Regions from separate parts of the Streptomyces gamaensis genome, predicted to be linked through region 3. Evidence: riboswitches for the same ligand, from Rfam matches in the RefSeq annotation. Region 3 holds a riboswitch; each other region holds the start of a gene.
The links. A riboswitch is a leader RNA that binds a small molecule or an ion and turns the genes downstream of it on or off. The one in region 3 is predicted to bind cobalamin.
Positions count from the first base shown of each region.

Region 1: another riboswitch for cobalamin. It lies ahead of ACFP1Z_RS20115 (cobalamin biosynthesis protein); the one in region 3 lies ahead of nicT (Nickel transporter NicT).
Region 2: another riboswitch for cobalamin. It lies ahead of ACFP1Z_RS12460 (acyl-CoA thioesterase); the one in region 3 lies ahead of nicT (Nickel transporter NicT).

Region 1 covers NZ_JBHSPB010000012.1:51,476-61,301, reverse strand. Annotated here, with positions in the region: gene cobC (Rv2231c family pyridoxal phosphate-dependent protein CobC) at 1-142, opposite strand, end outside; gene ACFP1Z_RS20145 (cobalamin biosynthesis protein) at 190-627, opposite strand; gene ACFP1Z_RS20140 (ZIP family metal transporter) at 750-1,436, shown strand; gene ACFP1Z_RS20135 (cobyrinate a,c-diamide synthase) at 1,484-2,863, opposite strand; gene cobO (cob(I)yrinic acid a,c-diamide adenosyltransferase) at 2,872-3,471, opposite strand; gene ACFP1Z_RS20125 (putative cobaltochelatase) at 3,471-5,600, opposite strand; gene ACFP1Z_RS20120 (cobyric acid synthase) at 5,707-7,227, opposite strand; gene ACFP1Z_RS20115 (cobalamin biosynthesis protein) at 7,224-8,279, opposite strand; cobalamin riboswitch at 8,402-8,531, opposite strand; gene ACFP1Z_RS20110 (hypothetical protein) at 8,665-8,892, opposite strand; gene ACFP1Z_RS20105 (inorganic phosphate transporter) at 8,906-9,826, opposite strand, start outside.
Region 2 covers NZ_JBHSPB010000006.1:280,426-290,251, forward strand. Annotated here, with positions in the region: gene ACFP1Z_RS12445 (hypothetical protein) at 1-328, shown strand, start outside; gene ACFP1Z_RS12450 (alpha/beta hydrolase) at 520-1,500, shown strand; gene ACFP1Z_RS12455 (nucleotidyltransferase domain-containing protein) at 1,600-2,349, shown strand; cobalamin riboswitch at 2,484-2,701, shown strand; gene ACFP1Z_RS12460 (acyl-CoA thioesterase) at 2,813-3,271, shown strand; gene ACFP1Z_RS12465 (sugar-binding protein) at 3,289-5,148, opposite strand; gene ACFP1Z_RS12470 (FUSC family protein) at 5,290-6,366, opposite strand; gene ACFP1Z_RS12475 (helix-turn-helix domain-containing protein) at 6,504-7,223, opposite strand; gene ACFP1Z_RS12480 (SH3 domain-containing protein) at 7,527-7,850, shown strand; gene ACFP1Z_RS12485 (hypothetical protein) at 7,929-8,183, opposite strand; gene ACFP1Z_RS12490 (DUF6256 family protein) at 8,358-9,050, shown strand; gene ACFP1Z_RS12495 (hypothetical protein) at 9,348-9,826, shown strand, end outside.
Region 3 covers NZ_JBHSPB010000008.1:63,784-73,609, forward strand. Annotated here, with positions in the region: gene ACFP1Z_RS14950 (trypsin-like serine peptidase) at 1-190, opposite strand, end outside; gene ACFP1Z_RS14955 (YIP1 family protein) at 901-1,521, opposite strand; gene ACFP1Z_RS14960 (APC family permease) at 1,572-3,149, opposite strand; cobalamin riboswitch at 3,322-3,537, shown strand; gene nicT (Nickel transporter NicT) at 3,569-4,711, shown strand; gene ACFP1Z_RS14970 (sensor histidine kinase) at 4,759-5,883, opposite strand; gene ACFP1Z_RS14975 (response regulator transcription factor) at 5,876-6,613, opposite strand; gene ACFP1Z_RS14980 (helix-turn-helix transcriptional regulator) at 6,904-7,617, opposite strand; gene ACFP1Z_RS14985 (LacI family DNA-binding transcriptional regulator) at 8,046-9,053, shown strand; gene ACFP1Z_RS14990 (FAD-dependent monooxygenase) at 9,281-9,826, shown strand, end outside.

The sequences.
Region 1 (9,826 bases), on a different contig from region 3:
GCGACGCCGCGACGCGCTCGCGCAGCCATTGCGGGGGCGTGCCCGAACGCACGTTGACGGCGAGGTCGGTCAAGTCCGCGCCCGCGCCGCGTACTTCGGCGTCGCCGTGGTGTCTGAGATCGGGTTCGAGGGGTCGGTGCATGAGCTGCTTTCTGTGCCGGATCCGGAGAGAACCATGGTGCAGGTGTGTCAAACGGGGCCGCACCCGGGGGTGTTCGCCGGGCCGCCGGGCCCGCGGGCGACCGCGCACGTCACCCGCGCCGCCTTCCGCTTGCCGACCAGCAGCGCCGCCCCCGGCCCCGCCGACAGCAGCGCGGCCGCCTCGGCGACCCCCGGCGCTCCCACGGCGGCGAGCGCCGCCTCGGACGGCGCGGGCACCGCCACGCGCGCCAGCTCCCGCGCCGGGTACGCCCGCAGGGGGACGCCCAGCCGGGCCGCCGCCTCCGCGAGGCCCGGCTCGCCCGCCTTCGCCCCGGCCGTCGCGAGGGCGGCGACCACGCCCGTACGGCCGCCGCCGAGCGCCCGTACCGCCTCCGCCACCACCGGCCCGACCAGCGCCAGCACCTCCTCGGCCGTGACCCCCTTGCGCGCGCCCACCCCCACGGACAGCGGCACGGCGGCGCTCACCTCGGGCCCCCGGGCGCGCGGTGGAGGTGCGCGGCCCGCCGCCCGCCCGTAAGCAGGAGAAGGGAAGGAGCCTGGCAGGAGGTGGCGGCGTGCCGGTCGTGATCGCCGTGGGCGCGTTCGTGATGACGCTGCTCGGCGGGTGGACCGCCCAGCGCGTCGTCGACCGCCGGCACCTCGTCCTCGGCCTCGCGGGCGGGCTGATGCTCGGCGTCGTCGGCCTCGACCTGCTGCCGGAGGCGCTGCACGCCGCCGGACGCGAGACCTTCGGCGTGCCCGTCGCGCTGCTCTGCTTCGTCCTCGGCTTCCTCACCGCCCACCTCGTCGAGCGGCTGCTCGCCGTGCGCAGGGCGCACCGCGGCGCCCGCAGCCGCGCCCCGCAGGTGGGGCTGACGGCCGCCGCCGCGCTCGTCGGGCACAGCGCCATGGACGGTGTCGCCATCGGCGCGGCCTTCCAGGTCGGCGGCGGAGTCGCGGCCGCCGTCGCCATCGCCGTGATCGCCCACGACTTCGCGGACGGCTTCAACACGTACACGATCACCGACCTGTACGGCAGCCGGCGGCACCACGCGCAGCTGATGCTCGCGCTGGACGCCCTGGCCCCCGTCGCCGGGGCCGCCTCGACGCTGCTGTTCACCCTTCCGGAGCAGTTCCTCGGCACGTACCTCGGTTTCTTCGCCGGGGTGCTGCTGTACCTGGCGACCTCCGACATCCTGCCCGAGGCCCACCACGAGCACCCCGCGCGCTCCACGCTGGCCTGCACGGTCGCGGGCGTGCTCTTCATCTGGCTGGTGGTGGGCCTCGCCCATTGAACGGGCCGTTCCCGAACGGGACGTTCCGCGCGCCACCGGACGTACGGTCATCCGCCTGCCGCGTACCGCGCCGCGTGCGCCACGAGACGGCCCGCCGTGCCCGGCGCCCCCGCCCAGTGCACGTGCAGGTACGACGCGTGGACGCCGCCGTGCGTGAAGCCCTCCACCCGGCGCTCCGGATGCGTCATCCCCCACGCCGGACAGGCACCCGCGCCCGGCTCGATCACCGTGCGGTGGAACTCGTGCCCGCGCACCCGGCTCCCCGCCGCCGCGAGGGGGTTGTCGGCGAGTGCCACCGCCTCGCGGTAGCCCAGCGTCAGCCGCCCCGACATGCGCGCCTCGGCCGGCAGCACCCCGCACATCGGCCTGCCGTCCAGCGAACGGGCCAGGTACAGCAGCCCCGCGCACTCCGCCGCGACCGGCGCGCCGCCCGCCGCCAGCGCCGAAACCGCCGCGCGCAGCGGCTCGTTGGCGCTCAGCTCCGGCGCGTACACCTCCGGAAACCCCCCGCCGACGACGAGCCCGGCCGTGCCGTCCGGCAGCTTCTCGTCACGCAGCGGATCGAAGGGGACGACCTCCGCGCCGGCCGCCGTCAGCAGCTCCGTGTGCTCGGCGTACGCGAACGTGAACGCCGCGCCGCCCGCGACCGCGATCACCGGCCGGCCGCCCCCGGCGGGCGCGCCGACGCCCGCCTCCGCCGCCGGGTCCCAGGCCGGGCCGGCCAGCGGCGGCGCGCTGCGGGCCAGCGCCAGCAGCGCGTCGAGATCGCAGCCCGCGCGCACCTGCGCCGCCTGCGCGGCGACCGCGTCCGTGGCCTCGGCGGCCCGCTCGGCCACCGGCACCAGCCCCAGGTGCCGGCTCGGCGTGTGCACGTCCTCAGCGCGGCGCAGCGCGCCCAGCACCTCCACCCCGGACTCCGCCAACGCCTCGCGCAGCAGGGCCTCGTGGCGGTCCGAGCCCACCTTGTTCAGGATGACGCCCGCGACCCGCACCCGCGGGTCCCAGGAGGCGAAGCCGTGCACGAGCGCCGCCACCGAACGCGACTGCGCGGAGGCGTCCACGACCAGCACCACCGGCGCCTTCAGCAGCTTCGCGACGTGCGCCGTCGACGCCAGCTCCCCCTGCCCGCTCGCCCCGTCGTACAGGCCCATCACGCCCTCGACGACCGCGAGGTCGCAGCCCTCCGCGCCGCGCAGGAACAGCGGCGCGATCCGCTCCGGCCCGCACAGGAACGCGTCCAGATTGCGGCCCGGCCGCGCGCCCGCCACGGCGAGCGTGTGATAGCCCGGATCGATGTAGTCGGGCCCCACCTTGTGCGGCGAGACCTTCAGCCCGGCGTCGGTGAAGGCCCGCATCAGACCGGTGGCCACGGTCGTCTTGCCGCTGCCGGACGACGGCGCGGCGATCACCAGCCGGGGGACACGCACGGCGGAACTCACCACTCGATGCCCCGCTGGCCCTTCTGGCCCGCGTCCATCGGGTGCTTGACCTTGGCCATGTCGGTGACCAGATCCGCGAACTCCACGAGCATCTCCGGGGCGTTGCGGCCGGTGATCACCACGTGCTGGGTGCCGGGCCGCTCCCGCAGCACCGAGATCACCTCGTCGGTGTCGATCCACCCCCAGTGCAGCGGATAGGCGAACTCGTCGAGCACGTACAGCCGGTAGGTCTCCGCCGCCAGGTCCCGCTTGACCTGCTCCCAGCCCTCACGGGCCTTCTCCTCATTGCTGACATCGGCATCCCGCTGGATCCACGACCAGCCTTCACCCATCTTGTGCCAGTCGACCCGGCCGCCCTCGCCGCTGTCGCCGAGCACCTTCAGCGCCCGCTCCTCGCCGACCCGCCACTTCGCGGACTTCACGAACTGGAACACCCCGATCGGCCAGCCCTGGTTCCACGCCCGCAGCGCGAGCCCGAACGCGGCCGTCGACTTGCCCTTGCCGGTGCCGGTGTGGACGAACACCAGCGGCCGGTTGCGGCGCTGGCGCGTGGTGAGCCCGTCGTCGGGAACGACGGTCGGCTGCCCCTTGGGCATTACGCGGCCCTCCTGTGGTTGTCGGCGCGTACGGTCCGCACCAGCGCGGACACGGTGTCCGCGCGAACGTCGTCGATCGTCACGACCGGGCCGCCCAGCTCCCGGCCCAACTCGCCCGCCAGCCCCAGCCGTACCGGATCGGACTCGCAGTCCACCACCACGCAGGCCACGCCGTCGGCCGCCAGCGCCCGCGCGGCGCGGGAGGCCCGCGCGAGCGGCTCCGGCCCGCCCGTCGCCCGCCCGTCGGTCACCACGACCAGCAGCGGCCGCCGCGACGGATCGCGCAGCTTCTCCACCCGCAGCACCTCACGGGCCCGAGCGAGGCCCGCCGCGAGCGGGGTACGGCCGCCCGTGGGCAGCGTCTCCAGCCGTGCCGCGCCCGCCTCCACCGACGACGTCGGCGGCAGCGCCAGCCGCGCCCCGGAGCCCCGGAAGGTGACCAGGCCGACCTTGTCCCGCCGCTGGTAGGCGTCCAGCAGCAGCGACAGCACCGCGCCCTTGACCGCGCTCATCCGCTTGCGGGCCGCCATCGAACCGGAGGCGTCCACGACGAACAGCACCAGATTGCCCTCACGGCCCTCGCGGACCGCCTCCCGCAGGTCGTCACGGCGCACGACCAGGCCGGGCCCGCTGCGCCCGCGCGCCCGCTGGTGCGGGGCGGCGGCCCGCACGGTCGCCGCCAGGTGCAGCCGCGACAGGGTGCCGCGGGGCCGCTGCGCGCCGGTGGTGCGGCCGTGCGCGGTACGGGCGCGGGAGCGCCGCCCGTCGGCGCCCTCGCCCAGGCCGGGCACGGTGAACTTCCGGGCGCGGAAGGGGGCTTCGGCGGGCACGGCGGGGGCCTCGGCCGGCGCTTCGCCCTGTGCTTGTCCCTGCGCTTCGCTCCGGGCGTGCGGGGCGGCTTCCTCGGCGTGCGGGGCCGTCCCGTCGGGGGAGGGCTCGTCGCGCTGCTGGGAGGGGAGGTCGGGGACGCCCTGGCCGGCCGGCTCCTGCGGGGGACGGCCGCCGCCGTCGGGGCCGCCGTCGCCGTCCGGTCCGCCGTCCGGACCCTGGGGGTCCTGCGGGTCCTCGGGGCCTTCCGGTCCGTCAGGTCCGTCCGGCCCTTCCGGCTCGGGGTCCTCGTCCTCGAACTGCGCGAGGATCTCGTCCAGTTTGTCCTCGTCGAGACCCGGCGCGTCGAAGGGGGAGCGCCGGCGGCGGTGGGGGAGCGCCAGCAGCGCGGCCTGCCGGACGTCCTCGGTGGCCACGTCCGTACGGCCCCCCCAGGCGGCCAGCGCCGTGGCCGTACGCGCCGTGACGATGTCGGCGCGCATACCGTCCACCTCGAACCCGGCGCACACCGCCGCGATGCGGCGCAGAGCGCCGTCACCGAGCCGTACGTCCGGCAGCAGGGCGCGCGCCGCCACGATGCGCTCGCGCAACTCCTCTTCCTCCGCCGCCCACTTGGCGGCGAACGCCACCGGGTCCTCGTCGTACGCGAGCCGGCGGCGGACGACCTCGACGCGCTCGTCGGGCTCGCGGGAAGCGGCGACCTCGACGGTCAGCCCGAAGCGGTCCAGCAACTGAGGGCGCAGCTCGCCCTCTTCGGGGTTCATCGTGCCGACGAGCAGGAAACGGGAGGCGTGGCGGACGGAGACACCCTCGCGTTCCACGTGCGAGGTGCCCATCGCTGCCGCGTCGAGCAGCAGGTCCACGAGATGGTCGTGGAGGAGGTTGACCTCGTCGACGTACAGCACGCCCCGGTGCGCGTCGGCCAGCAGGCCCGGCTCGAAGGCCTTCACACCTTCCGACAGGGCCCGCTCGATGTCGAGGGCGCCGACGAGCCGGTCCTCGGAGGCGCCGACGGGGAGTTCGACCAAGCGGGTCGCGCGGGTGGTGCCCGAGCCGTCCTGGTGCGGGCCGTCGGGGCACTGCGGGTCGGGCGAGGCGGGATCACAGGCGAAGCGGCAGCCCGCGACCACCGGCACGTCCGGGAGGACGGTGGCCAGGGCGCGCACGATGGTGCTCTTCGCGGTGCCTTTCTCGCCGCGGATGAGGAGGCCTCCCACGGAGGGACTCACCGCGTTGAGGAGCAACGCGAGCCGCAGACGGTCCATGCCGACGATCGCGGCGAAGGGGTACGGGGTGCTCATGCGGTGATTGCTCCTTCGGCAGACGCCGGTGCGGTGGTCGGTGTGGTGCTGCGGGCGCCGTACGGGCCGGGGCGGCGCGGCTGTGTTCCCGGCTCCGCGCGAGCGGTCACGGCGCCCCCGGCGGGATGAACCGCATCCCGCCGGGCACCCCGTCCTCGATCAGCCGCAGCAGCGCCTCCGTGTCCGCGTGCTGCTCGATCAAGTCGCCCAGCCGGTCGAGCTGTTCCTCGCGCAGCGCGGCGAAGCTCGTGTCCGGGGCGGGAACGAACGCCCGGCCCGCCGCCCGCGCCACCTCGCGCAGGAACGCCCGCCGGAAGCCGTCGCTCTCCAGCGAACCGTGCCAGTGCGTGCCCCACACCTGGCCGACCCGGCAGCCGTCCAGGAAGCCCTCACCGCCGAGGACTTCGGCGACCCCGTGGTGGATCTCGTAGCCCTCGACGGGCTCGCCCAGCGCCTTGCCGGACGGCCGCGTCAGCGTCTTCTCCCGCGCGAACCGCACCCGGACCGGCAGCAGCCCCAGCCCGTCGACGACTCCCGCCCTCGACTCGACCTCGTCCTCGATGCGCTCGCCCAGCAACTGGAAACCACCGCAGATGCCCAGCACGGGCCGGCCCTCCGCCGCGCGGCGCGCGAGCGCGTCCGCGAGCCCGCGCTCGCGCAGCCACGCCAGCGCGCGCACGGTGCCGCGCGTGCCCGGCACCACCACGAGATCGGCGTCGGCCAGCTCCTCGGGGCGGTCCACGAACCGTACGACCACGCCCGGTTCGGCGGCCAGCGCGTCCACGTCCGTGAAGTTCGACATCAGCGGCACCGCGCACACCGCGACCCGCAGCACGTCCGTGCCGTACGGCGGCGCCACTACCGACTCGCGCACCACCCCGCGCAGGGACACCCTCAGGCCGTCCTCCTCGTCGATGCCCAGACCGTGCGTGAACGGCAGCACCCCGAACGTCCGGCGCCCCGTCAGACCGCGCAGCATGTCCAGGCCCGGCTCCAGCAGGCTCACATCGCCGCGGAACTTGTTGACCAGATAGCCCGCTATCAGCTCCTGGTCCTCGCGCGAGAGCAGCGCCGTCGTCCCGAAGAACGACGCGAACACGCCGCCCCGGTCGATGTCGCCGACCACGACCACCGGCAGCCGCGCGGCCCGCGCGAGCCCCATGTTGACGATGTCCGTACGCCGCAGATTGATCTCGGCCGGGCTGCCGGCGCCCTCGCAGACCACCGCGTCGTGCGTACGCCGCAGCTCCTCCAGACAGCCCGTGACCGTCTCCAGCAGCCGCTCCTGGCGCCCGGAATGGTAGCCGCGCGCGCTCAACTCGCCCACCGGCTTGCCCATCAGCACGACCTGGCTGCTGCTGTCGCTGCCCGGCTTGAGCAGCACCGGGTTCATCAGCGCGCTCGGCTCCACGCGCGCGGCGGCCGCCTGCATGGCCTGCGCCCGCCCTATCTCGGCGCCCTCGCGCGTCACATACGAGTTCAGCGACATGTTCTGCGCCTTGAACGGGGCGACCTTGACGCCCTTGCGGGTCAGCCAGCGGCAGATCCCGGCCGTCACCACGCTCTTGCCCGCGTCCGAGGTCGTCCCGGCGACGAGCAGACCCCCGCCCCGTACCGCTGTTGTCACCGGTTCCTCCCCCTCGCCCCGTTCACGATGCTTTGTGCGACGCCTGTCGGGACGCCTTTCGAGATGCTGCCCGCCGCACGCCGGATCCCGCCCGCGCGCAGCGCCTGCCCGGTGGTGCGCGCGCCGGCCGCGACCCCGAGCGCCAGCAACGCGACCCGGCGCGAGAGCCGCACCGCGCGCTCGATGTCCGCGACCTCCACCGGACGCAGCTCCGCGCCCAGGACCGGCCGGTGCTCCACACGGCCGCCGTAGGCGAGGGTGCCGCCCAGCCGCACCCCGAGCGCGCCCGCGAACGCGGCTTCCACCGGGCCCGCGTTGGGGCTCGGGTGCCGGGCCGCGTCCCGCCGGGCCACCCGCCACGCGGTCCGCGGATCCGGGCCGGCCAGCACGGCCAGTACCGCCGTGAGCCGGGCGCCGGGCCAGCCCACGGCGTCGTCCAGCCGCGCCGAGGCCCAGCCGAACCGCCGGTAGCGCGGCGACTTGTGCCCCACCATCGCGTCCAGGGTGTTGACCGCGCGGAAGCCCGCGAGCCCCGGCACGCCCACGAGCGCCCCCCACACGAGGGCGCCGACCACGGCGTCGGAGGTGTTCTCGGCGACCGACTCCACGACGGCCCGCGCGATCTGCTGCCCGTCCAGCGCCTGCGGGTCGCGCCCGCACAGGTGCGGCAGCCGCTCGCGCGCCGCGTCGAGGTCCCCGGCCTCCAGCGCCTTCGCGACCGACCGCGCCTCCCGGCCCAGCGAGGTCCCGCCCAGCACGGCCCAGGTGGCGACGGCGGTCAGGGCGACCTCGGCGGGCACACGCGCGGGGGCGGGCAGCCGGGTACGGACGGTACGGGCCAGCAGGGCGGCCCCGAGGGCCGTACCGCCCGCGCAGACCAGGGTGTGCAGCGCCCCGCGCCCGCGGTGGTCGCGCCACAGGCGCCGCTCGACGGCCTGCGCGGCCCGCCCGAACGCGGCCACCGGATGGCCGCGGCGCGGATCGCCGAAGGCGAGATCGCCGAGGTGGCCGAGCGCGGCACCGCACGCGAAGGCGAGGTGTTCGGCGCGCATCGGATCAGACCGTGCCCGGGCCCGAGTGCTCCGTCCGGCAGGGCAGTGGTCGAAGGCGGCCGCGCATGCGATGTGTCCTCACTCAGGGTCCGCGCCCTGGCTCGACGTGACCGGCGACCCAGAGTCTCCTGGCTCCCGGATCCGCGTCGCCCCGGCCTTCCCGCCCGCCGCTCAGGGCGGGCCGTGGCCTGACAGTGGGGGACACTCCCCGGTGACAGTGGCGGGACCGCGCCGGATTCGCACCGGCTTCCTCTGCGCTGTCGCCGTTTGGCTCCGGAAGTCCACCACGGTCCGCGAGGGCCCGTCAACTCGCCTCATCAGGCATGAAGATGCCCCTGCCCTGCCGTTTCCGGCGGGACAGGGGCGAAGCGGAGGCGGCGCGGGCTCAGGCCACGATCAGGTGGATCCCGTAGCCGACGGCCGCCGCGCACACCGCGTAGCACAGGTACGCGCCGGTGCGCGCGAGGGGCGTCGCGCCCCCGGAAGCGGAAGCGTCCGTACCCGCCTTGCGGGAGGTGCCGACGATGCCGAGGGTGAAGACGCCGACCAGCCCGACGGTCACCACGAGGCTGACGCCGAAGACCTGCCCGAGAGCTGCCCAGTTGATGTTCATCGCTTCTCTCCGGTCAGCTCGCGGCCGCGGCGGGCGCGGGCTCGGGGGCGGCGGTGGCGGTGGCGGCGAGCGCGGCGGGCGGCGGCGGGGCGACGGCCTGGATCGCGGCCGTGACCACACCCACCGGCTCGGCCTGCGGCTCCGCGGGGGAATCGGTGACGTTGTCGTGCGTGACGGGCCTGCGGCGGGAGGCCAGCCAGATCGCTCCGCTCACCGCGAGACCGAGGACCGCCACCGCGGCGACACCCCAGTCGCCCTGCTCCGCCAGGAGCGCGGCCCCGCCCGCGACCAGACCGGCGGCCGGCAGCGTCAGACACCAGGCGATCACCATGCGGCCCGCCGTCGACCAGCGCACCACGCCGCCCTTGCGGCCCAGCCCCGCGCCCATGATCGAACCGGAGCAGACCTGCGTCGTGGAGAGCGCGAAACCGATGTGCGAGGAGGCGAGGATGACGGTCGCGGCACCGGTCTGCGCGGCGAAGCCCTGCGCGGGCCTGATGTCCGTCAGACCCTTGCCGAGGGTCTGGATGATGCGCCAGCCGCCCAGGTACGTACCGAGCGCGATGGCCAGGCCCGCCGAGACGACGACCCACACCGGCGGGTCCGAGTGCGGGGCCACGACGCCGCCGGTGACCAGGGCCAGGGTGATCACACCCATCGTCTTCTGGGCGTCGTTGGTGCCGTGGGCGAGGGAGACCAGCGCGGCCGAGGCGATCTGCCCCGCGCGGTAGCCCTTGGCGGTGTCGTTCTCGTCCCGGCCCCGGGCCAGCCGGAAGGTCAGCCGGGTCGCGGCCATGGCGGCCAGACCGGCCACGACCGGGGCCGCGACCGCCGGGATGAGAACCTTCATCACCACGGCGTCGCCGTGCACACCGCCGGCGCCGACCGACACCAGCGTCGCGCCGATCAGACCGCCGAACAGCGCGTGCGAGGA
Region 2 (9,826 bases), on a different contig from region 3:
GCCCGGGAAGTCGGGTGCGGTCTCCCCCGCCGGGGGCGCTCCCGAGCAGCAGAACCCCTCCGAGCCCCAGCCCGAGCCGCCCGCCGGGTCCACCACCGAGGGCGACCCCGAGGCGGCCCCGGACTCGGACGGCACGCCGAGCCCGTCCGATGCCCTGTCCGCGGCCCCCGTGGGCGACACCGAGGTCGCGGGTGAACTGGCCGAGACAGGCGGCGGCAACGTCGTCGGCCTCGCCGCCGGCGCCGCGCTGCTCCTGGGCGCCGGCGGCGCCGTGGCCGTCGCGACCCGACGCCGCAGGGCGGCAGCGTCCGCGACGGACAACGCGTAGCCCCCGGACGCAGGGGTGGGGGACGGCCTCCCCAGGGTTCCCCCCTGCCCGGCCGCGCGGCGCCGCAGCGTCCCGGCCGAAGCCGTCCCCCACCCCGACATGGTCGCGCGCCCCGCCCGAACGGCGTGAGCGCGACCGCTGAAAACGCTGAAAACGCTGAAAACTACGTCGTCGTGCACCAAGAGGAGCCCGTGCCCCGTCCTCGTGCCTGGCTGCGCCGCAGTCTCCTGACCCTCGCGTGCGCCGCCTCACTGGCCGCGCCGCATCAGCCCGTCTCCGCCGGCACGCCGGTTCCGGCACCGGAACCTCCCGTCCTGCCGGCCGCCACCGCCGCCACGCTGGAGGCCCGGTACGGCGCGAACCGCGCCAACATCGCCGCAGCCGCCGACATGGCAGCGGGAGCCGACGCCACCGGCCGGGCCGGCACGCTGCGTGCGATGAGCGCGCGGGACCGTACGTTCTTCGCCTTCGACGCACGTCACGGCACCGCCGTCGAGGTCGTCGGAAACCTCGCGGCCGCCCGACGCGTAGCCGTGCTGGTCCCGGGGGCGAACACCACGCTCGACACGTTCGGTTCGGCCGACCTCGGGACGTACAAGCACCTGGCCGGCGGTGCCCGCGTCCTGCACGAGGAGATGCGCCGGCAGAGCCCGGACACCCCCGTGGCCGTCGTCGCGTGGCTGGGGTACCGGGCACCCGCCGCCTTCAGCGTCGAACTGCTCACCACGGACCGGGCCGAGCGCGGCGCCCCTGAACTCCGCCGCTTCGTCGGCGACCTGGAACGCGTAGCGCCCTCGGCGCGGATCTCCCTGCTGTGCCACTCCTACGGTTCCGTGGTCTGCGGCCGGGCCGCGCACGGCCTGCACGCCGCCGACATGGTCTTCTACGCGAGCCCCGGCACGGGCGCGGACCGCGCCTCCGAACTGCGCACGGAGGCACGAGTGTGGGCGGGCGTCGGCAGCAACGACTGGATCGCCCACGTCCCCAACGCCAGCGTCAACCTCTTGTGCACCACCCTGGGGCTCGGCGCCGATCCGGCGTCGGCGACCTTCGGGGCCCGCCGGTTCGACGCAGGCCGGGCCCGGCACGACAACTACCTCAGACCGGGTTCCGTGGCCCTGACCTCCATGGCCCGCATCGCCACGGGCGATACCTCACCCGGCACGCACTGACCCGCCCCCCCGAGCGGCCGGGGGCGGAGGCGGGCCGCCGTACCGGCTCGGGCATCATGGGCCGACGTCCTGCCCGCCCGCCGCACAGATCGGATCCCGATGACCGACGAGAAGTTCCTCGACGCCGTCGCCGACCGGCTCGCCGCCCTGCCCACCGTGCACGCCGTCACCCTCGGCGGCTCGCGCGCCGAAGGCACCCATTCCCCCGACAGCGACTGGGACTTGGCCGTCTACTACCGGGGCGGTTTCGACCCGGCCGCACTGCGGGCCGTCGGCTGGGACGGCGAGGTGTCCGAGCTCGGCGCCTGGGGCGGTGGCGTCTTCAACGGGGGAGCCTGGCTCACGATCGACGGCAGACACGTCGACGTCCACTACCGCGACCTCGACGCCGTCGAGCACGAACTCGCCGAAGCACGCGAGGGCCGCTTCCACTGGGAACCGCTGATGTTCCACCTCGCGGGCATCCCCAGCTACCTGATCGTCGCCGAACTCGCCCTGGGCCGGGTCCTGCGCGGCACCCTGCCCCGCCCCGACCACCCGGAAGCCCTGCGCGAGTCGGCCCCGCCGTGGTGGAGGAGCCGGGCAGCCCTGACCCTCCAGTACGCCCAGGGCGCGTACGTACCGCGCGGCCGGGCCACCGAGGCGGCCGGCGCACTGGCAACCGCCGCACTGGAGACGGCACACGCGGTCCTCGCCGCGCGCGGCGAGTGGGCCACCAACGAGAAACGACTGCTGGACCGCGCGGGCCTGCGCGGCCTCGACACGATCACGGCGGACCTGCGACCGGACCCGGCATCCCTCGCCCGGGCCTTCACCGCGGCACGGGAGCTGTTCGAGGCCGCCGGCTGAACTCCCTCGCGGGAGACGGCACCCGTACACATGCAGCAGAGCTCACGGCTCGACCGGATACGGCACGAAAGTACTGCTGTTCTCGTCGACGGAGAGCTGCCTGCCCAGGGACCGTCCGGCCCCGCACGCGGCGGTTATGCTGATCACGCAGCTGGTTCGCGCCCGTCCGCCAGGCGGGAGGCGTCGCAAGAGGGAACCCGGTGGAAATCCGGGACTGCCCCGCAGCGGTGAGCGGGAACGACCGCCGTCATACGCACTGGACCCCGGTCCGGGAAGCGACGGCCACTAGGCAGCTCGTGCCCCACGAGAGACGCCCGCGAGTCCGAAGACCTGCCACTGCCCGCGTGCGGCGTTCGCACGCGGACCACCCGGTGACCTTCGAGGGCGGGCCGGCAGCGCGGCGGCCGCGCCGTGCCGGCACCTCCTCGCGGGCTCACAGGCCAGCTCGCGAAGGAGAGTTGCCATGACGACGAGCCCCCTGGGCACGGACACCACCCCGGCCCGGACCCGCAAGACCCCCGCCGACTCCCGGGTCACCCTCGCCCACATCATGAGCGAGCACGACACCAACCTCTACGGCACCATCCACGGCGGTGTCGTGATGAAACTCATCGACGACGCGGCCGCGGCCGCCGCCGGACGGCATGCCGACGGCCCGGCCGTCACCGTCTCCGTGGACCGCATGACCTTCCTCGCTCCCGTCCGCGCCGGAGACCTCCTGAGCGCCCACGCCGCACTGCTGCGCGTCGGCCGTACCTCGATGAGTGTCGCCGTGCGCGTCACCGCCGAACGCTGGAACGCCTCCGGCCCCGCCTCCGAAGTCGCCACGGCCCGGCTGACGTTCGTCGCCGTCACCGCGGACGGCCGCCCCAGGTCCGTACCCGCCCTCGACACCGAGGACGACACCGCGTCCCGCGACTGACCCGGGCCACGATCGGCTCACGGCGGGAACGGCCCACGGCCGTCGGCTCGTACGCCCGTGCGCTCGGCCTGGTCGCGGGATGCCGGGGACCGCGCGCTCCGCGCGGCGTCCTGGGGGATCACGGGGGCGAGTGCCGGGCGCCCGGGCGGGGGGACGTAGCCGGGCAGACGCAGGGTGCCCCACACATAGGGGTCGGCCTGGGCACTGCCGTACGGGGACCAGGCCAGCCGCGTCCTGCCGGTCCTGTCCTGGGAATCGGAGTCGTAGAGCAGGACGTTCGCGGTGAGGCGGTCCGGGTCGACGGGGGCGGGCAGGTCGGCGAGCGGGATCTTCGCCTCGACCGAGTAGCCGGTGTACGGGTCGTCGGTCACCACGGAGGCGACGGTCATGCCGGGCGCGGTGTTCTTCGCCGGCCCCTGACGGTTGTCGCCGTCGCGTTCGGCGCACGGACCGCCGCCGTGGGCGGTGAAGGGGAGGATGCCGGCCTTGAACGTGGTGGAGGTGTCGTCGGAGCGGCCCTGCGGGTCGAGGTCGATCTCGACCGAGTCGGTGCGCCAGTGGCGCTTGCAGTCCTTGGCGGCGTCGAGCGCGTAGCCCTTGATGTCGTCGGTGACGCGGATCATCACGTACAGGTCGTCACCGTGGCGGGAGAACCGCGCAGTTGCCGAGCAGTCGCTCTTGTCCCGGCACTTCGCGCCCTCCCACTGCTGCAACGTCAGCTCCGGGCCCGGGTATTCGCCGGGACCGGCCACCCCGTCGACGTCAGGGGCCTTGTCGACCTCGGGGACGACGGTGGACGGGTTGGCCGGGTAGTCGGGCTGGGCGTCGTTCGCCAGCCACGGCATGCCCGCCCCGCGCGCCCAGTCGCGGAACTCGGCGTACAGGGGGCGCAGCCCGGACTGTTCGCGCACAGGACGGCTCACCGGCTTCCCCCGGTCGGCGAGGACGGTGAACCACTCGCAGGGCAGCTTGTCCGCGGGGGTGTCGACGGTGGCGGGCAGGGACCCGAAGCCCTGGGTGACGTAGTCGCGTGCCGCGTCGCGCTCGATCTGGGCCCACGTCTTGTTCTGCCTGCCCGACCGCGTCCCGGTCCAGTAACCGATGACGGGGAGCCCGGTACGTTCGTCCTTCTCCTGCTTCCTGGCGCACTCCGCGCCCACGGAACCGGTCGTGAACCCCCCGTTCTGGGCGAGCAGTTGGGACGGCGTCCAGGGCCGGTACCTCTCCTTGGTGATCTGTTCGGGGAACGCCTTCTCGTCACCGGCCAGGCGGAACGCCTCGATCGCGAGACGCCCGGCCTCCTGATGGCCGCCGTGCTGCTTGAACGGTCGCGGGTCCATCGTCACGACCTTCCGCGGCGTGGTCGCGCGGATCAGCCGGACCAGTCCGGAGAGCGTGTCCGCCGACGGCCGCGGCGGCTTGTTCCAGACCTTGGCGGTCAGTGGCGCCGACAGCGTGTACCAGAAGTCCGGCTTGTCGAGGTAGAAGACGTTCCGTATCCCGGCGCGACCGACGGCTCTCCGCTCCTCCGTCTCGCGGATCATCCCCAGCTCGGGGCCCTCCTGCTCGCCCTGGGCGTTGCCCCCGCCCTCCCCCCGGGTGATGGTCACCACCCCGGTGCTCAGGGGCCGTTGCCGCTCGCCCCACTGCCCGAACGTGGCCAGCGACGGGAACTCGTCGTCCGGATGCGCGCCGACGAACAACACGTCGGTGTGCGCCGGACCGGACGCCGCCAGGGACGGGCCGACGGGGGTGTCCGGCCCGGCGCCCGCGCTGCAGGACGTGACGGTGAGCGCGCTTGCGACCAGCCCGATCGAGGCGAAGGCGGCCGAGAGAGCACGCCCGGGTCTGCGGTGCGGCAAGGCGATCTGCGGCAAGGCGATCCATCCTTCCCCGGGAACGCGGCGACGTGATCGTGTCCGACGTCGGCGGTGCCGAGACGTCACATGGACAGCTTGCCCCGCGACACCCGCGTCGGACCGGGGATCCCTCTGTACGGGAACGAACTGTCCCGCCGTTCACAGCTGTTGCGCGCGGCGCCTCGCGCGGAACGGATGCGGAAGGTGCGCGGGCCACACGAGGTGTCCGAAGGCGAGAGCGATCAGGCAGGCGAGGACGGTGTCGAGGAGACGGGCGGTGATCTCGCGGGTGTCGCCGACGGCCGCGGGGTTGGCGAGGACCAGGACGATGACGGTGGCCATGGCGGTGTGCCCCGCGTACGACCAGTCGGTCAGTACGGGCACCAGCGCGCCCACCGCGAGGGCGAGGACGACGAGCGTCCAGCCGTGCGGGGCGAGTGCCGTCAGCCCGAGGGCGAGCAGGACACCGGCGGTCGTCCCGGCGGCCCGGTGCAGGGCCCGGCGGTGCAGGGGCACGGCGTCGATCCGGAAGACCAGGCACGCGGTGAGCGGGAGCCAGGACGAGTGACGCGGATGGAGCACGACCGCCACCGCGGCGGCGAGCCCCATGCACGAGGCGAGCCGGAGAACCTGCCGACGGTGCACGCCGCTCCGGTCGTCCGGTGCCGGGACCGGGGCGGGATCCGCGGAAGCTTCGCGGAGGCCGCTCGGAGCGGTGCGGTCCGTTTCCGTGTCCGGCGGGAGCACAGCCCGCGGCCGCCGGCGGTGCCGGACGGTGGCCAGGGCGGTACCGGCGAGGATGCCGAGCATCGGCAGGGATCCGAGAAGGTAGAGACCGACGGCCTGCGTCGCGGGTATGCCGCCGCCGAGCCCGAAACCGATACAGGTGAGGATCATCAGCGTCAGTCCGGCGAGCTGGGCCGTGCCCCCGTGCCGCCACAGCGCCCCGGCGACGAGACCGGTCGTCGCCATCGCCGCGACCTGTCCCCAGCCCGACGCGGAAGCGATGCTGCCGAGCAGGGCACCGGCGGTGCCTCCGGCCAGTACGGAGGCAAGCCGGAGGGCGCGTCGGCGCAGCGGGCCTGTGTCGTCGCCATTGACGCAGGTCAGGGCGCCGACGACGAGGAGAGCGGGCGCGTCCGTACCGGTGGCCAGGGTCATGGCGAGCGCGGCCGCCAGGCAGACGGCCGCGCGCAGCGTGCGCTGCCAGGGGAAGCGGTGTCGCGGGGCTGCCACCGGTCAGGCCTTCCCGAACCGCAGCGGACAGAGGGATTCCAAGGGGTATGCCTTTCGCGATCACCAAGGCCCCGGGCGGGGCCACCTTGAGTACATCATAGATGCAAGCGTGGTCTCAAGATAAATGCATGATGGCTTCACGTGCAGGGCGGCAGATCACCGACGTCGTTGTGCTGGACGAAGTCCACGCTGATGTAGAGCCCCTTGCGGCCGTCGTCGTTGTCGGTCCTGACCCAGATGTCGCTGAAGTGACCGCGGTCGGCGAGCCATTCGCCGTGCGTCCAGCAGGAGAACCAGCGGGGGCCCGGCCCCACCTCGCCCAGGTGGGTGGCGTCCTTGGCGTCGGGTGCGGTGTGGGTCCAGCTCCGGGAGATCACCATCAGCCTCTGCGGGCCGAGCGTGCGCGCCCGTTCCAGGGAGCCGGCTCCCCAGAGGGCCAGGAGGGTCGCGGCGACAGAGGCGACGACCGTGGCCCCGGTGCGCAGGAGAAGGTGGGTCCTGGTGTGACGGCAGTGCGGTGAGGCCGTCGCGGGCACGGCCAGACGCCGCCACGCAGCTGTCCACGGTTGCTGTTCCTCACCGGTGATCCCGCACACGGCCAGGAAGGTCTCCAGCTTCTCCTGGGAAGGCAGACGTCTGCCGTTGAGGATGTCACTGGTGGTGCTGCGGGGCAGGCTGTGCGGTGGCCCGTCGCCGCCGCGCGGCGGAAGTCGGCGGGCCGCCTCGCTCAGCGCGCGATAGCTCAACTGCCGCCGGGCCATCAGCAGGCGCAGCGCCTCGGCGAACTCGGCCGGGGTGGTGATGCCGGCCGGTGCGGGCAGCGGCTGCTGCGCGATGTCGCTGTCGATGGTGATCACTCCCCCCAAGTCCGGTTCCGGTGCTGCGGTTATAGCCGTCGGCAGTGACACCGCACGTCCGAGCCCGTCCCGGAGTCACCCGAACGAGAACGGCGGACGAAACCTGACGTACGCCCGCTTCGCCGGGCGGAACTGCGTGCGCGCCCCGTCCGGTTGTGAACGTGCAGGTCCGGGGGTGTCCGGACGTGGCCGGACAGTCGCGGTCGGTGCTGCACTGTGCGGGGTCCGCAGACGGGCGGACCGCGTCCGTTCCCACGCGAAGGACGCCCGTCCCCACGCGAACGACCAAGAAGGGTGAAGGACATGAGGATCACGAATGCGTTGGTCGCCTCCCTGGCAGGCGGCGCCTGCCTGGCCCTCGGCGTACTGGGCGCCGCGTCGGCACAAGCCCACTCGCCCGAACAGGCGCACAGCGCCGCCTCGCTGAGGGCCGTGCGTACGTGCGAGGTCAACCAGGACCATGTCCCGGTCTACTCGGGTGCGGGTACCGGGCACACGCTGATCCGGTACGTCGACAAGGGGCAGTGGTTCAGCGTCTACGACGCCAAGTCCGGCTGGTACCACGGGGACTTGTGGGGCGGCCAGAAGAGCGTGTGGATCCAGGACCGGTTCCTCAGCAAGTGCTGAAGCAAGTGCTGAACGCGGCGGCGCCCCGTACGCGGGGCGCCGCCGCAGCGCCCGGACCGCTCCGCGGCCCACGGCTTCTCAGCCGAACAGCGCCAGGAGGACGCACACCGTGGTGAGGGTGAGCGCGCCTATCACGAAGCCCCAGATCACCTTCCGCTGCCAGGGAGCGATATAGCCGCCGCGCAGCGCATTGCCCATCCGTCCGTACTGCTCGACCCGCCCCATGGGGGTGAGTGGATCCGTCTGCCCCTGCGGCATCCCTTGCGTCCAGTCGGGCCCGGCCTGTGGGTACCGACGGCGCCACCGCTCGTCCTCACGCCACGGCAATGTCATGACAATTGCCCCCTTTCACCGCCGTGAGTTCGCTTCCTCTTCTCCTGACCCGTCCGGGACCGGATACACCGGGCAACCCGCTCCCCGGGGCAACTGGCTGGCACTCCTCCGCTTCGTCGCGCGTGCGGCGGGACCATGGAGTCGTAGGGGCAGGCTCAGGACCGGGAGGCCGTGATGGCTGGACATCGGTGGATCGGGTATCTCGTGTGGGCCGCGCTGTTCGGGATCGGCTTCGCCTGGGAGGGCATGGGGCTGGCACGGGCGGGCGGCGGCTTGCCGACCCTCAGCGACGCGGTCCGCGCCGTGATGCGCTACCCCGTGGGCCGGTGGGCGCTGTTCGCCCTGTGGCTGTGGTTCGGCTGGCACGCCTTCGTACGCGGCTGGCACTTCCTGCTGCGCGGACCCGCGGGCGGCCAGGCCGCGGGTCCGCAGCCGGGCCCGACGGGTGGCGCCGGGTCACTGATCCGGCACGACCTGTTGCCCATGGTGGTCGGATACGCGCTGGTCATGGGTACGCTCGCCATCGGCTGGCGGCTCCGGGACCGCGCGGCCCGGCGGCACGAGGCAGGCCAGGACGCAAACGGGCAGGCGGCAGCGGGTTACGGCAGCGGCTGGCCCGCGCTGATCCGGCGGGTGCTCGGCACCGCTGCCGGAGGCTATCTGCTGCTGATGGCAGTGGTGCTGGCGTACTACTACGCGGTGGCCGGCGAGAGCGGCCAGTTCCTGGCCGGCGCGGTCACCGGAGCGGCCCTGCTCATCGCCCTGGCCGTGCCCGTCTTCCTCCTGATCTCTTGGTGCGCGGAACAGCGGCGTCGCCCCGGCGGCGTCCCAGGAAGGCGGCGGCGACACCGGAAGGCCGGACCCTGAACCGGTCTGGGAAGCGCCGCTGCTGCTGCCGCCTTCCGGCTCGGGCTCCGGCCGGCCGGGCCCGGTCGTCAGCGGGCTACCTGCTGTCCGCAGCAAGGGGGTTGAGAGGCTGGATGGTTCGCGACACCAAGAGGCACCTTCCGGCGCAGGGGGAGGCGCCGCGCAGGGAGTTAAGGTGAGCACGGCCGTCCCCCCACGTGTCGGTGGTGACTTCGGCGTACCCGTGTGCGACGCGTACGGGCGCCGAGTGCCGGACGCGGCTCGACCTGTCTGCCGTACCCGAACGTGGAGTTCCCGTTGCCCATACGCACCGAGCCCATGCGCAGCATGCTCATACGCACCGCGCCCCGCCCCGCCCTCCGCCGCTCCCTCGCCCGCCGCCTCGCCGCACCGTGCGGGTTCGCGCTCGCCGCCACGCTCGCCCTGACCGGCTGCACCGGGGACGACAAGACGCCGACGGGTTCGACCGCCTCACCGTCCGTCACCGCGTCGGCCGTACCGTCGCCGACCCCCACGGAGAGCGCGACGCCGTCGGCAACGCCGCCGTCGCCGACGGCGGAAGCGCGGACCTCGGCTCCCACGAAGCCCGCCCCCGTACCACCCGCCCCCACGAAGGCCGCGTCGGCACAGGAGGCGAACGACGACACCGCCGCCCCGCCCGCCCCGAAGCGCACACACACCGGCACCGGCTCCTCCGGGAAGGCGGCCTGCGAAATCCGCTCCAACGCCGGAAACTGCTATCAGGCGGGCGAGTTCTGCCGTTCCCGTGATGTGGG
Region 3 (9,826 bases):
CGTCGGCCAGGGCGGCCGTCCGCCCGTGCGGGGCCCTGCCGCCGTCCGCGGCGTACGCGGCCGGGACCGGACCCGCGGCGATGAGCAGCAGCCCGAGCAACACGGCGACCGGGCCGCGCAGCGTGTGCGGCGGCCCGGCCGTCGGCGCGGTCGGGAGTCCGTCAAGGGGTCTGCGGCGCCGGTGACGCATGAGAGTTCCTCCCTGCCCGGGGACACGTACGAAGCGAGCGTGCCATCGTCCTACGGCCACCCCGGGACGGACAGAGCCCCACGCGCACGGATTCACCGGAACGCGCGCGGCCGGTGGCCCGCGCCGGGCCGGGAGCGGCGGGCCGACCGTCGGAACAGGCCGAAAGGCCCTGTCTGCTCGGCCGTCGGGCGTCCGGGCGAGGCGGAACCCCCTCCAGAACCTCCGCACTGTCTACGCCCGGTACGTCCCGGGGCATCGCCTTCCGGGCACGGTATCCGGCCAACTTCCCTTCCGGAGGCCCCCGATGGGCGCGGAACCGCCCCCGCGAGCGCCCGCCGGTGTTCCGGAACACGCGCCAACTCCCCTTTGCCCAGGCCGAGTCGGGCGCCCGGAACCCCTGCCCTGCCGGGCATCGAACGGTGTGGCGCCCGTCACTTCAGCGAACCGGTCCGGCCCCGTGCGACCCCCCGCCCGCCCGGCTCCGACGTGCCCTGCGGGAAGCCGGCGGGGCGGCTGTCCCGCGTGCGCATGGCCTGAATTCGCTCCCCGTGCGTTGGTAAACCGTAAAGGCGAACAGGTTTTTGATGCATGGCCCATCGGTGATGCGGTAGAACTGTCTTCGAGCCCGCCCGGTGTGCATCCCCCGTCGCACCGGGCGGGCCTTTCGCTGTGCGGGGCCGTGCAGGGGCCGCGCGGGGGCCGTGCGGCCGTCAGGCCCCGGCCGTCGGGAACTTCAGCAGGGCCACCGCGGCCAGCATCTGTATGCTCACCGCCGCCACGGCCTTGTGCGTGGGCAGATGGTGCTGACCGCGGATCAGCAGCGCGGCGAAGGCGTAGCCGAAGCCCGAGGTGACCCAGGCCGCGACCCGCACGGCGAAGGAGTCGGAGGGCAGCCACACATCGAGGGCCAGCCGCGGCAGGTCCGTCGCCCAGAACAGCACCACGAACAGCGTCACCGTGGGCGCGAACCTGCCGTTGCCGCCGAGGCGGCGCGCGATGGCGTGCGTGACCACGCCCAGCAGAAGGCTCGCGAGCAGCAGCACGCCGTCGGCTATCGCCACCGCCTCGACGGCGAGCGCGCGGCCGACGCGCCACTGCGCCCAGAACGACTCCCTCGCCAGCGTCCCCAGCGTTCCGCACACCACGCACAGGAACGCCGCCGCCCCCCACACCCCGCGGTCCCGCGCCTCGTCCATGATGTCGACCGGCCGCAGCCAGATCCCGAAGAACAGCCGGTGCCACAGGAGTCTGCGCCGCCTGACGGGGCGTGAGGGCCGGCCTCCGGGGGAGGACGGAGAGGGGGGTGAAGGGGGCGAACTGGTCACAGGCATGGATGCAAGTTCTATCACCGCCCGGCGGAACCGGCATCGGCCGGGCCGGATCAGACCGGCGCCGGCGCCTTGCCTCCCGGGTCCGCGTCCGGCTCCCCGTCCGTTCCCCCGCCACCGCCCGCGCTGCCCTCGCCGCCCTCACCACGGTCACCCGCGGCATCGGCGGCCCCCGCGCCCGTCAGGTACTCCTCGGAGATCTCCCGCGGCCCGAACGGCCACACCTTCTCGTGGCGCGCCCACAGCACGAAGGCGACACAGCCGGCCGCGACCCACGCCAGCGACCATTCGATGGGATGCCGGCCCGGCGACGCCTTGTCCGCGTAGCCGTAGATCACCAGCCAGCCGACGAGCGCCACCAGAGAGGGGAGCGGATACAGCCACATCCGGTACGGACGGCGCAGCCCCGGCTGCCGGCGGCGCAGCACGCTCAGGGCCAGGATCTGCGCGAGCGCCTGCACGAGCACCATCACCGTCGTCAGCAGCTGGATGATGGTCTGCAGGTCCGTGTGCCGGCCGAGCAGGAAGCCCGCCCCGCCGACCGCGCCCATGACCACCAGGGCGAGCACCGGGAAGCGGTGCCGCCGGTGCAGCCTGCCGAAGGGGCGGAAGAACACGCCCTCGCGCGCCGCGTCGTACGGCACCCGGGAACCGCCCAGCAGCCCCGTGAAGAGGGAGGCGACGGCGGTGACGAGGATCAGTACGGTGACGGCGTTCGCCGCGCCCCTGCCCCAGGTCCTCTCCAGGACGGCGGAGGCCACCGAGGAGGAGGCGGCCGAGTCGGGGTCGAGCATGTCCTGCCAGTCGACGACGCCCAACGTGCCGATCTGCAGCAGGAGATAGATCACCATGATGCCGAGGATCGAATAGACGATGGAGCGGGGCAGGGTGCGGCCCGGGTTCTTGATCTCGGCGCCCAGATAGGCGGAGGTCCAGTAGCCGCCGTAGTCGTAGATGCCGATCGTCAGGCCCGCGGCGAAGCCGATCCAGAAATGATTGGAGGTCAGCTCGAAGGCGTGCGCGGGGTAGGTGAAGGCCCGTCCGGGGCTGAAGTGGGTGTAGGCGGCGACGATGACGAGCACCACCGAGGCGAGCATCACGCACCACAGCACGACGTTGAGGCGCGCCATGTGCTCCACCCGCCCCCACAGCAGGGCGACCACGAGCACCGTCAGCACCAGGCCCGTCAGATCGCCCTGGAGCGGCGTCATTCCCGGCCACAGATAGCCCAGATACTGCACGAAGCCGATGACACCCGTGGACATCGCCAGCGGGATGTTGAGCATGGCCGTCCACACGAACAGGAACGGCATCAGCTTGCCGGTGCGGTACTGGAACGCCTGCCGCAGATACACGTAACTGCCGCCCGCCCCGGGCAGCGAGGCGCCCAGCTCCGCCCACACCAGCCCGTCGGCCAGGGCCAGCACCGCGCCCGCGACGAACCCGAGGACGGCCTGCGGGCCGGCGAACGCCGCGACCATCAGCGGAATGGTGACGAAGGGTCCTATCCCGCACATCTGGCTCATGTTCAGGGCGGTGGCCTGGAACAGCCCGATGCTGCGGACGAACCCGGCGCGCTGCCCGCCGGGCGGCGCGCCCTGGTCCGAAGGACCGTGTGCCGACTCTGCCATGGCGGTCCGCCCTTCCCTGGAAGCCGGTGGAGGTGTGCTGCACTGGTAGCACCGCCCGGCCCGGGGCGTCCATCTCCCGGACACAGCCGAACGGATCGGCCGCCGCGCTCCGCCCGGACGGCCCACCGCGCAACCGGTGTGCGGAGCGGGCCCGTCCGTGGCCGGAATACGGCTAGGGTGGCCGGGCCGTGGTGTTCGGGAAGACCGGTGCGGACCGTCGTGGTCCCAGTCCGGAGCGGCCCTCGCCACTGTGATCGGGGAGTTACCGTCCCAGTCCGTACGCCGCGCGCGGTGTACGGGGCCACTGGCAGCAGCCGGCTGCCGGGAAGGCGGGGCGGGCGCGGACGTACCCGTCAGCCAGGAGACCGGCCACGGCATCTCACGAGAAGATCCACGAGGTGCTGGAGCGTGATCCGCAGATGACCCTGCCCACCGATGTCCACGGCAGCGCCGGGAGCCCGGGCGTGCCCGCCTCCCCCGGGGCGCCGCCCGCCTTCCGCTGGCGACGGGAGGACACCCTGCGCACCGCCGGCCTGCTGGCCGTCGTCGCCGCCCTGCACGCCGTCGCCTTCGGCGTGCTCCTGCTGCTCGTCGTCCCCGCCCACTACACCGTCGGCTCCAAGGTCTACGGCGTCGGCCTCGGCGTCACCGCCTACACCCTGGGCATGCGGCACGCCTTCGACGCCGACCACATAGCCGCCATCGACAACACCACCCGCAAGCTCATGTCCGACGGCGAACGGCCCGTCTCCGTGGGCTTCTGGTTCGCCCTCGGCCACTCCAGCGTCGTCGTCGCCATGGCCGCTCTCGTCGCCGGAGGCACGCACCTGGCCGGCACCCTCATGAACGAGGACTCCACCACCCACCAGACCCTCGGCCTGGTCGGCACCACCGTCTCCGGCGGCTTTCTCTACCTCATCGCCGCCCTCAACCTCCTCGCCCTCGCCGGTATCCTGCGCATCTTCCGTGCCATGCGCTCCGGTCACTACGACGAGGCCGAGCTGGAGCGGCACCTGGACGCGCGCGGCTTCATGAACCGCCTCCTGGGCCGCCTCACCCGCTCCGTCTCGCGCCCCGGCCAGATGTACCCGCTGGGCTTCCTCTTCGGCCTGGGCTTCGACACCGCCACCGAGGTCACGCTCATGGTCATGGCCGGCAGCGGCGCCGCCGCCGGGCTGCCCTGGTACGCGGTCCTGTGCCTGCCGCTGCTGTTCGCCGCCGGCATGAGCCTGTTCGACACGCTCGACGGCACGTTCATGAACTTCGCCTACCAGTGGGCGTTCTCCCACCCCGTCCGCAAGGTCTACTACAACCTCACCATCACCGGGCTGTCGATCGCGGTCGCCTTCCTCATCGGCACGATCGAGCTCGTCGGCGTCGTCCACGACAAGTTCGACCTGACCGACGCGGTCACCGGCTGGATCGCCGGACTGGACCTGGACAACGTCGGCTTCGTCATCGTGGGGCTGTTCGTGGTGGTGTGGGCGATCGCCCTGTCGTACTGGCGGTTCGCGAAGGTCGAGGCCCGGTGGGAGGCGCGCAGGGCCCCGGCCGACGGCTGACGGTCCCCGGCACCCCGGCGGCCCCGCCGCGCGCGGGGCCGCCGGGGTCACGAGCCGGGGAGCGGCAGCGTCACCTCGAACCGGCAGCCCCCCGCGACGTTGCGCACGCTCGCCCGCCCCGCGTGCGCCTCCACGATGCCGCGGACGATCGCCAGGCCCAGCCCCGCGCCCGCCGGCGGCGTCCGCGCGGCGGCGCCGCGCCAGCCGGTGTCGAAGACGCGCGGCAGCTCGTCCTCGGGGATGCCGCCGCACTCGTCCGTCACGGACACCACCACCGTGTCCGCCTCGCGCCGCGCCGCCACCGCGACCGTCCCGTCGGGCGGTGTCCGGCGGATCGCGTTGACCAGGAGGTTGCCGAGGACGCGTGTCATCTCCTTGGCGTCGACCTCGACGGGCAGGGTGTCGTCGCCCTCCCGGGGCGGCCGCCCCACCAGGCGGACGCCCTGCTCGCGGGCCAGCGGGCCCGCCCCGGCGAGCGCGTCGCTCAGCAGGTCGTGCACCGGTACGCGGTCCACGCGCAGCGGCAGCGACCCCGCGTGGATGCGGGAGAGCGCGAAGAGGTCGCCGACCATGGCGTCGATGCGCTCGACCTCGGCGCGGATCTGCCGGTGGTAGCGGTGCGGATCCTCCGCCACCCCGTCCTCCAGTGCCTCGGACATCGCGCGCAGCCCCGCGAGCGGGGTGCGCAGGTCGTGCGAGATCCAGGCGACGAGCTCGCGCCGGGAGGACTCCAGGGCCTGCTCCCGCTCGCGGGCGCGGGCCAGTTTCGCGTCGGCGGCCGCCAGTTCGCGGGAGAGCGCCGCCAGTTCGGCGGTCGACCCGCCGGCCGGGGCGGCGAAGGTCCCGGCGTCGCCGAACGAACGGGCCGCGCGCGCCAGCGCGTCGCTGCGGGCGACCACCCACCGGCCCAGCAGCAGCGCCGTGGCCAGGGAGACCACGGCCGCCATCGCGCACACCGCCGTGACCACCGTCAGGTCGTGCGCGGAGAGGAACATCGCCCACGCGACGGCCAGGGTCCCCGCGAGCATCGCCGTCACGGGGACGGCCGCGACCACGGCCAGGGACACGGCGAGGGAGCGGTGCCGCAGCGCGCGCAGGGCGGCGGCGCCCAGCCCTCCGGCGGCGGCCGCGCCGAGGAACGCGAACAGGGCGATGAGCAGGAGGTCACGCACCGCCGTCGCCGCCCCGCTCCTGGACACCGGCCGGCCCGAAGCGGTAGCCCACGCCCCACACGGTGCGGATCAGCCGGGGCCGGGCCGGATCGTCCTCCACCTTCGCGCGCAGCCGCCGTACGTGCACCGTCACCGTCGAGACGTCGCCGAACTCCCAGCCCCACACCTCGCGCATCAGCTCCTCGCGGCCGCACGCCTTCCCGGGATGCCGCAGCAGATAGGCCAGCAGGTCGAACTCCCGCTGGGTCAGGCGGAGTTCGACGCCGTCGCGGGTGGCCGAGCGCGCGGCCGGGTCCAGGACGAGCCCGGCGGCGCGCAGCGGGGCGGCGGCGGCCGGGCCGGCCGGGCGCCCGCGGGCACGGCGCAGCACCGACTCGACGCGCAGGACGAGCTCCCGGGGGCTGAACGGCTTGGTGACGTAGTCGTCGGCGCCGACCTCCAGCCCGAGGATGCGGTCCTCCTCCTCGCCCCGGGCCGTGAGCATGATCACCGGTACCGGGCCGTCCTCGCGCAGTCTCCGGCACACCTCCAGTCCGTCCATGCCCGGCAGCATCAGATCGAGGACGACGAGGTCGGGCCGGGCCGCCCCGGCGCGTTCCAGAGCCCCGGGGCCGTCGGCGGCCCGGTCCACGGCGAAGCCGGCCCGGTCGAGATAGCCGGCCACGACCTCGGCGACGGTCGGGTCGTCGTCCACGACGAGCACACGGGCGGGGGCCGGGGCAGGAGACATACCGCAAGCCTCGCATATGCCGCATCGCCGTGCGGACACCTCAGTGATGCGGACATCTCGCCGACGGGGACACCTCGCCGATGGGGGTAGCCGATGGTGCACCTAGCCGGGAGCTTCGACCCCTGGCACCATCGGAGATGTTCAACAATGCACGGCGCGCACGCCGAAGAACGTCACGGGGGTACGGTCTTCGGCACGCCGCGGGCCGACGGCAAGGGCGTGGAGCGCCGGGGCTGCTGAAGGGGAGAGCAGCACCGGCGCCTCCCCGTCCCGCGCCCGCCGCCGCCGGTTCAGGAGGCCATGCCCTGCCGCAGCGCGACCAGCACCACCTCGGTGCGGTTCGTGCAGTCGAACTTCACCAGCAGGTTGGAGACATGGCGCTTGACTCCGTGGACGGAGATCCCCATGGCCCGCGCTATCTGGTGATTGCTCAGCCCCTGGGTGAGGAAGTCCAGCACCTCCCGCTCACGGTCCGTCACCCGCGCCGCCCCCCTGGCCTCCCCCGGGAGCTCCTCCCGCCGTGCCCCGCCCATGAGTTCACGCGCCAGCACCGGCGGCATCGGCAGCTCGCCGAGGAGCATCTGCCGGAAGATCTCCGAGAGTTTGGGCACACCGATGTCCTGCCGCAGCAGATAGCCGTCCACGGACAGGCTGTGCGGGAAGTGCCGTACGCACTTGACCTCCTCCTCCCGCAGGGCCACCAGCAGTTTGGTGTGCGCGCCCGCCCGCGCCGCCCGGACGAAGCCGTCCGAGCACAGCCCGAGGGGCACGACCGCGATGTCGAAGTCGCCGCTCGCCAGCAGGCCGACGGACTCCGCGAGGCTCTGCCGGACGACCGCCCGCCGCACCCCCGGCACCTTCTCCAGCAGCGGCGGCAGCCCGTGGTGCGCGACCGCGTCCTCCGCCAGCCAGAACACCGACAGCCCCCGGCACCCCAGGCCCCCCGCCGGCTCCCGGACTCCGGGCACACAGACGTCGCCGGCTTCGAGCATCCGCACACTCATCACAGTTCCTTCCGCAAATCGCTGCCGGCTCCCGCCGCACCGGGAGCTGGCAAAGAGACGAAGTAGGGAACGACGGACAGGTCGGCGGGCTTCCACCGTCCTCCAGGTGCCGGCGCCGGGTGCGGTGGGGGGTGCCGGTGGACTCACGGTGAGATCACGAGTCCCAATCGTTATACGTAGCACCAGTTCCGTCAAGCGTTTTCGAGCCAACCCGACCGGTTGTCACGGCCTTGTCCGCAGTGCCCAATTCGCCCTCCCCGGCGCCGTGTTGCCGACCGCCGCGGCCCGCGGCGCCGGCCGGTACGGGCGTTGCCGGGCCGGGGATCCCCGATAACCTGCTGTCGGCCCGGCGCGCGCGAGGCGCGCGGGCCGCGCCGCTGCGGAACGCGCAACGGCGCTGCCTCCTGGGACTCTTGGGGACGGTGTCCATGGCCAACCACTCCCGCTCCACGGCGTCCCGCCGGCCCACCGGTCACGACGTGGCACGCCTGGCGGGCGTCTCCCAGGCGTCGGTGTCGCTGGTCTTCTCGGGCAACCGCGGCAAGCGGGTCTCCGAGGCCACCGAGAAGCGCGTGCGCGACGCCGCCGCCCGCCTGGGCTACCGGCCGCAGGCGGCGGCCCGTCAACTGCGCCTGGGCCGCACGGGGCTGGTGCTCCTCGCCGTCCCCAGCATCCGCGGCCCGTTCTTCGCCCGCGTCCTGGTCAGCGCCCACGAGACCGCCGAGGAGCACGGCCTGACCGTCGTCGTCAGCTCCAGCAGCAACAGCATGACGCGCACCATCACGGCCAACCAGTTCGACGCCCTGATGATCTGCTCCCCGCACGACCGGCAGATCGACGAACTGCCGCCCGGACTGCCCACCGTCCTCCTCGACGCCGACCCGGCCCTCGCCGCGGACCACCGGCCCGTCGTCGCCCTCGACGTGGCGGGCGGCATGCGCTCCGCCGTCGCCCACCTCCAGCAGCGGGGGCACCGGCGCATCGGGCACCTGCGCTACCACCGCCCCTCCTACACCTTCCGCTCCCGGCAGGCCGCCTTCGAGGAAGCGGCCGAGCGGCTGCGCGTCGTGGAAGTCGCCATTCCGCTCCGGGAGGGGCCGGAGCCCGCCCGCGAGGCCGCCCGGGACCTGCTGGCCCTGCCCCGCCCGCCCCGGGCCGTGGTCTGCGACGACGACGTCGCGGCCGCCGGTGTCTACCACGCGGCCGCCGCCGCCGGACTGCGGGTGCCCGACGACGTCTCCGTCGTCGGCCTCGACAACATCGACGCCGCCTCGATGCTCACCCCGGGGCTGACGACCGTGGACCTGCGCGGCGAGGAACTGGGCCGCCTGGGCATCACGGCCGTCGCCACGATGCTGCGCGGCGAGACCGTCGCACCGCCGGCCCCGGTCCGTACGAGCCTGGTGGTACGGGCGTCGACACGGGCGGCGGACTGAAGCACCGGCCCCGTCAACTGCGGCCGGACCGGCGTACGTTGCCGAGGGACCCGCGCGGCACCGGGGTCGCACCCTGCGCGGAGCCCGGCCCCGGGGCCTTGAGGACCCGCACCCGCGCCGCCCGTCGGCTCCCCGCGCCCCGCACACCCTCTGGACGCGCGGGACACGTACCCGGTTACGCTCGTGGGCACGGCTCGACCTGACTCGACGCATCGGGACGGAGCACCATGACACACGCTCTGATCATCGGCGGCGGCATCGCCGGACCCGTCACCGCGATGGCCCTGCAGCGCGCCGGTGTCGAGGCCACCGTCCACGAGGCGTATCCCGGCGGAGCCGAGGAACTCGGCGCGTTCCTGGTGCTGTTCGCCAACGGACTGGCCGCACTGCGCACCATCGGCGCCGACGGGCCGGTGCTGGAGCGCTCCTTCCCCGCCGAGACCGTGGAGTTCCTCAGCGACACCGGGGCCCGGCTCGGCACCCGGGCCATCGCCGGAGCGCCCGGCGGCCCGGACGGCATCGCCCCGCGCACCCTGCAGCGCTCCGAGCTGTACCGGGCGCTGCGCGACGAGGCCGTACGGCGCGGCATCCCCGTCCTGCACGGCAAACGGCTCGTCGACGCCGCGCGGCGGCCCGGCGGCGGGGTCGTCGCCGCGTTCGCCGACGGCAGCTCCGCCGAGGGCGATCTCCTCATCGGCGCCGACGGCATCCACTCGCGCACCCGTACCCTCCTCGACCCCTCGGCGCCCCCGCCCCGGCACACCGGCCAGCTC